DNA from 2 places in the Hoeflea sp. AS60 genome. Region 2 is predicted to be linked to the other one. Evidence: riboswitches for the same ligand, from Rfam matches in the RefSeq annotation. Region 2 holds a riboswitch; the other holds the start of a gene.
What was found. Region 2 has a riboswitch for S-adenosylmethionine ahead of metA (homoserine O-succinyltransferase). Riboswitches for the same ligand answer to the same signal wherever they lie in the genome.

Region 1: it holds a riboswitch for S-adenosylmethionine, as region 2 does, so the genes downstream of both, WNZ14_RS06805 (O-succinylhomoserine sulfhydrylase) here and metA (homoserine O-succinyltransferase) in region 2, are expected to answer to the same signal.

The regions. Positions count from the first base shown of each region.
Region 1 is NZ_JBBMQP010000001.1:1,475,052-1,478,456, forward strand. It holds gene WNZ14_RS06800 (CDP-alcohol phosphatidyltransferase family protein) at 1-308, shown strand, start outside; gene WNZ14_RS06805 (O-succinylhomoserine sulfhydrylase) at 297-1,481, opposite strand; SAM riboswitch at 1,526-1,605, opposite strand; gene WNZ14_RS06810 (2'-deoxycytidine 5'-triphosphate deaminase) at 1,685-2,773, shown strand; gene WNZ14_RS06815 (ion transporter) at 2,804-3,405, opposite strand, start outside.
Region 2 is NZ_JBBMQP010000001.1:494,476-497,880, forward strand. It holds gene WNZ14_RS02310 (GNAT family N-acetyltransferase) at 1-425, opposite strand, end outside; gene metA (homoserine O-succinyltransferase) at 422-1,369, opposite strand; SAM riboswitch at 1,427-1,504, opposite strand; gene WNZ14_RS02320 (GGDEF domain-containing protein) at 1,586-2,788, opposite strand; gene WNZ14_RS02325 (MoxR family ATPase) at 2,865-3,405, opposite strand, start outside.

The DNA.
Region 1 (3,405 bases), 980 kb from region 2:
CAGCCAATGCGATTGCCGGCGCCGCGCTGATCTTCTCGTTTTACGTCAATGGCGCAAGTTTTCTGGCCTACGCCATTGTCGCCGAGAAACGCAAGCTGAGCACCACGGCGCGCGGGAGCAAGTCGATCTACTTCACCACCGGTCTCGCCGAAGCCAGCGAGACCTACATCGTGTTCGGCATTTTCTGCCTTTGGCCGGAATGGTTTGCACCGGTGGCCTGCCTGTTTGCCGCAATCTGCCTCTATACCGCGCTCTCGCGGATCATGCAGGCGCGGGCCGAGTTTCCAAACAAGACCTCAGAGGCCTGAGAGTGCACGATCGAAGTCCTCGATCAGATCATCGATATCCTCGATGCCTGCCGAAAACCGGAGAACACCCGGGCCGATGCCCAGTTCGTCGCGCGCCTCTTCCGACAGATTTTTGTGCGTGGTCGTTGCCGGATGCGTGATCAGGCTCTTGGTGTCGCCGAGATTGTTCGAGATCTTGACCACTTCTAACCCGTTCTGAAGCGAGAACGCAGCCTCTTTTCCGCCCTTGAGCTCGATCGCCACAAGCGTTGACCCGCCCTTCATCTGCCGTGCGCAGATGTCTGCCTGCGGGTGGTCGGCGCGTCCGGGATAGATCACCCGGGCAACGGCGGGGTGATTGGCCAGGAAATCGGCGATACGACCGGCATTCTCCATCTGCTGGCGAACCCTGAGTGGCAGCGTTTCCAGGCCTTTGAGCAGGGTCCAGGCATTGAACGGCGACATCGAAGGGCCGGTGTGGCGGTAAAAATCCTGCAGATGTTCGTCGATCCAGTCCTTGTCCGACAGGATCACGCCGCCGAGACAGCGGCCCTGACCGTCAATGTGCTTGGTCGCCGAATAAGCCACCACATGAGCGCCCAGCTCAAGCGGCTTCTGCAACAGCGGCGTGGCAAAGACATTGTCCACCACCAGCTTGGCGCCGATCTGGTTGGCGAGCTTGGCCACGCCGGCAATATCGGTCACTTCAAGCGTTGGATTGGTCGGGCTTTCGAGAAAGAACACCTTTGTATTGGGCCTGATCGCAGCTTCGAAATTGGCGAGATCGCGACCATCGACAAGCGTGGATTCAATGCCGTATTTCGGCAGCAGTGTTTCAACGATCCAGCGGCAGGACCCAAACAGCGCGCGTGCCGAAACAACGTGATCGCCTGCGCGAAGCTGGCACAGAAGTGCTGCCGAGATTGCCGCCATGCCGGATGCTGTTGCGCGGGCCTCTTCCGCACCTTCCATCAGGCACATGCGCTTTTCGAACATGTCAACGGTCGGATTGGCATAGCGGGAGTAGATGAAACCTGGCTCTTCACCCTTGAAACGAGCCTCAGCCGCTTCGGCGCTGTCATAGACAAAGCCCTGCGTCAGGTAGAGCGCTTCGGATGTTTCGCCAAACCCGGAGCGGGTGGTGCCGCCATGTACGAGCTGGGTGGCGGGGCGGAATTGTCGGCTGTTCTTCATCATCTTCGTCCAACACACAAAAAACCGGCTGCGAAGTCGCAAGCCGGTTTCACAACCCGACCATTTTTAGCGACTTATTTTACGTGGCTGCAAGCCGGCCGGCCAAATCACCACGGGATAACCCCGCTTTTAGGGGGTTCCCGCGCTTGCGTCAATCGCCTCGTCTTGCCATCAAGATGTTGGACAACTGGAGCAGGTGGACATTGGCAGCAGGCATTCTCTCGGATCGCGCAATTCAGGCGCTCTTTGATGCTGGAAAGCTTGCCTCCGGCCGGGATCTCGATGCCGACCAGATCCAGCCGGCCAGCCTTGATTTGAGACTGGGCGCACGCGCTTACCGGGTGCGCGCCAGTTTCCTGCCGGGGCCATCCGCCAGGGTTGAAGATAAGCTCGCACGGCTCAGCATGCACGAGATCGATCTCTCGGATGGTGCAGTGCTTGAGACCGGCTGTGTCTACATGGTGCAACTTCTCGAAAGTCTGGCGCTGCCGCCGGAAATTTCCGCTTCCGCCAATCCCAAGAGTTCCACCGGACGGCTCGACATTTTTACCCGTGTGATGACCGACTACGGTCAGGAATTTGACAAGATCGCGCCGGGCTACAACGGGCCGCTGTGGCTTGAGGTCAGCCCGCGCACATTTCCGATCGTTGCACGCACCGGATCGCGCCTGTCGCAGATCCGCTTCCGCCAAGGCCATGCCGTGCTGAGCGAGGACGAGCTGTCCGACCTTCACCGTGCCGAAACTCTGGTCGCTTCGGAAACACCAAACGTCTCGGGCGGTGGCATTGCCCTGTCGATCGATCTGATGGGGCAGGGCGAGGACGCGCTCATTGGCTATCGTGGCAAGCACCACACGGCTGTGGTCGATGTGGACAAGCGCGCCGCACAGGACGTCTATGATTTCTGGGAGCCGCTCTACAATCGCGGTTCTGCCGATCTGATCCTTGATCCGGATGAGTTCTACATTCTGGTCAGCCGCGAGTCGGTGCATGTGCCGCCGCTCTATGCTGCCGAGATGACGCCATTCGATCCGCTGGTGGGCGAATTCCGGGTACATTATGCGGGTTTCTTCGACCCGGGATTTGGCCACACGGACGCCGGTGGCGCCGGCAGTCGTGCCGTACTCGAGGTACGAAGCCACGAGGTGCCGTTCATTCTAGAGCATGGCCAGATCGTTGGTCGGCTGATCTATGAACGGATGCTTGAGCGGCCAGCGGCGCTCTACGGGACCGAGCTTGGATCAAACTATCAGGCCCAGGGTCTCAAACTCTCCAAGCATTTTCGCACCTGACCCAGGTTCCAGGCTTTTCTGTCGTCCTCATCAGGACGAACGGGAACTTTCAGTCTGTGCAGCCCGCAACTCGGCAAGGTCCTTGCGGATCGACTTGAGCTCTTCCAGCATGAGGCTCTGGTCCGATGCCATCGCGACGCGGTCTGCGGTGGCCTCGGTTTCATGCTCTTCCTGCATTGCCGAGACGATGATGCCGATAAACAGGTTGAGCACGGTAAAGGTGGTACAGGCGATGAACGGAATGAAGAACGCCCACGCCATCGGGTGGACTTCCATCACCGGACGGACGATGCCCATCGACCAGCTTTCCAGCGTCATGATCTGAAACAGCGAATAGGCAGAAGCCGGGATCGAGCCAAACCAGTCAGGAAAGCTGTCGCCGTAGAGCTTGGTCGCCATCACCGAGAAAACATAAAACACAAGCGTCAGAAGCAGCATGATCGAGCCCATGCCGGGAAGCGCACTGACAAGCCCGCCGACAACCCGTTTGAGCGACGGCACCATGCCGATGATGCGGAGAACCCTCAGGATGCGAAGCGCCCTGAGCACCGAGAGGCTGCCGGTGGCGGGGATCAGCGCCACCCCAACCACAAAAAGATCAAAGATCCGCCAGGGGTCGCGGAAGAAATCAA
Region 2 (3,405 bases):
CGGTCATAGAGTTTGCGGGCAGTCGCGTTGAACTCCTGCGTCATCCAGTAGACGCTCGGGCAGCCATCCGAATCCGCCCGCGCATAGACCGCCTCGATAAGCGCGCGGCCAATGCCTTTGCCCCGAACGTCCGGCGCTGCATAGAGGTCCTGCAGATAGCACACCGGCTCAATCTTCCAGCCATGCCGGTGATAGAAATAATGCACCAGACCGGCAGGCTTGCCGTCCACAAGCGCCAGCATTCCGCGCGGCTCATAGAACGAGGCCTCACCAGCCACATGCTCACCAAGTATCCGCGACAGCGTTGTCCGGTAGACCTCCTCCGGTACAGTCGATTCATAGAACTCGAGATAGAGCGTCCACAACCGGCGCCATTCGGCTTCGTCGCTGGCCTTGATCGGCCGGATTTCAACTTTCCCGGTCATTCACTCACTCCCTTGGCTTCGTCCGGCAACCGATCCTCGCCAATATCTTCCATGTCGAACGGGGTGGTCTGATAGACCTGATTGATCCAGTTGCCAAACAACAGGAAGGCGTGGCTACGCCAACGATTCTGAGGCTTGATGTCCGGGTTGTCATTCGGAAAATAGTTCGCCGGCGGCTTGATGCGCGTTCCCGACTTCACGTCGCGGAAATACTCTTCCGCAAGCGTTCCGGAATCATACTCGATGTGATTGAAAATATAGAGCCGGTTGGCGAAAGCCTCATGCAGCAGGCACAGCCCGGTCTGCTCGCTTTCCATCAGCACGTCGAAATCAGACGTCAGATCTTCGCGCCGGACCTCCGTCCAGCGGGAAACCGACACCTGAAAATCGTCCGAGAAACCCATCAGGTAGGGCGATGCTGGATTGAGATTGCGGTGCCGGTAGACACCGAAAGCCTTCTCCTCAAGCGCCCGCTTGGGCACCTTGTGGAAGTGCCATGCTGCAGCCATTGCACCCCAGCAGACAAAGAAACTGGAATGCACATGCGTGGTTGTCCAGTCGAGGATCTGCTCCATCTCCTGCCAGTAGGTCACGTCCTCGAACGGCAGCGTCTCGATCGGCGCACCGGTGATAATGAAGCCGTCAAACTTGCGGTGCTTCACCTCGTCCCAGGTGTGGTAAAAATTGATCAGATGTTCTTCGGACGTGTTCTTGGCGACATGCGATCCGATACGCACCAGCGTCAATTCCACCTGAAGCGGCGAAGCGCCGATCAGCCGCGCAATCTGTGTTTCAGTGGCAATCTTGTTGGGCATCAGGTTCAAAAGCCCGATGTGCAGCGGGCGAATGTCCTGCCGTACGGCAATGGATTCATCCATGATTTGCACGCCCTCGCGCACAAGGGCGTCGCGGGCAGGAAGACCATCGGGAATACGGATCGGCATGACGCTCTCAGCTCCAACAAAAAACCGGCTGCGAATACAACGCTACCGGTCCGGTGGGAACGCGCCCAGTCGGCCATTTAGCGAGTTGTTTAACGTGGCTGCAAGCCGGCCGGCCAAATCACCACGAGAGCAATCTAGATCCGCGCGGGCACAAGGTCAATCTTGGGCACTCGCGAGCACTGAGCCCGCATTCCACTGAATGGCGCAACGAAGAGGTCAGACAGCGATAGAGACTTGGTCAGGCCTAACAATGTCGCCGGGCTCGGCTGATACGGCCGCAGCCTCCCGAACCAGGTTACGGCCATCGTTCTTCGCCTGATATACGGCCGCATCGGCACTGACCATCGCAGTTCTCAGGTCGTCGCCGGGCTCAAGCTTGCAGTAACCGAAACTCGCGGTCAGCTGCAGGCTTCCCCCCCTGATTTCAATCTGTAACCGTTCAACCGACCCTCGAAGATGTGCAGCCTGAAGCCTGATTGCTTCATCATTGACACCTGCAAGCACAATGCAGAATTCCTCGCCGCCAAGACGTGTGCAAATTGCAGTATCCGGTGTCTCCTGCTCCAGCAGCTCGGCAAATGCCTTCAGTGCCCGATCTCCCACCTCATGCCCATGGCTGTCATTGACACGCTTGAAGTGGTCGATATCGCAGATGATCAGACCAGTCGGTAAAGGCGCCGAAGCTACCCGCAGCGCCTGCACCTTGGTTTCGAATGCTCGGCGGTTGAGAAGACCCGTCAGCGGGTCGGTTTCCGCAAGACGCTTGAGCTGCATCACCAGGGTCACAGAATAGCGCGAAAAAAGCGCGAGGCCGATGATAATCGCAAAGATTGCGTTCTCGGTCTGCATCGACGGCGCAAGAAGGGAACTTTTGAAGGCGCTGTGCGTCGAAAGATCGAAATCTGCAAAAAAGATCCGGACAATCCGGTTGAACGTGACCAGGGCCTGCGCGAAGAACACCACTGCCACCACCGTGTCGACGCGGTGGCTTCTTGCCCGCCAGACCAGCAGACAGCAGATAAGATCCACCGAAACCGTGAACCCGCTGATGGCGGCCAACCGCAGCCAGAAAACCGATCCCGTCACATTTGCATAGACCAGTACGCTTGCGACGAGGAAAACCACAAACCCGACTGTATATTGAGGAACTTGCTTCCCGAAAAGCGAAGCCACACCCCAGATCATCAGGAAATGGCCGACGAGCACCGAAATCAGGATGCTCGCTTGGTAAGTCGGCTGAAGGTCGGTATCGACCACCATAACCGCGACGAATCCGATGAGCGAGAAAAAGTACGCACCTGAAAGTATAAGGGCTGGCATCTGCTTGCGGTCGGTCAGATACAACAACAGGAATGCACAGCCGGCTGCCACAAATATGACAGGCCCGAGCAATTCATATGTCAGGTTGGCATTCAGCAACTGGAGTGGCCTTTCGCGCTTGTCCGAACCAGAACACGCTATCAGCCAAACCTAGCCAATTAATTACCAGCCAAAACTAATTGCCTCGCTGCCGCGCCAAAAATGCCAGCCGCTCGAACAGATGCACATCCTGCTCGTTCTTCAAAAGCGCTCCGTGCAGCTTGGGAAGCGCGTTCTTGGCGTCCCCGCGCAGGGTTTCCGGCGCCACATCATCGGCAACCAGAAGCCTGATCCAGTCGAGAGCTTCGGAGGTGGAAGGCTTCTTTTTCAGGCCCGCCGTCTCGCGGATCTCGTAAAACTGGGTCAGGGCCTCGCGAACCAGCGCCTGCTTGATGCCCGGGTAGTGCACATCGACAATGCGCTGCAACGTTTCCATGTCGGGAAAGCGGATATAGTGAAAGAAGCAACGACGCAGGAACGCGTCTGGCAGCTCCTTCTCATTGTTCGATGTGATGATGACAATCGGCCGCTGCCGGGCGCGAATGGTTTCACCTGTCTCGTAGACATAGAACTCCATCCGATCGAGTTCCTGCAGCAGATCATTCGGAAACTCGATGTCCGCCTTGTCGATCTCGTCAATCAGCAGCACGGTTTTCTTGTCAGCTGCAAAGGCTTCC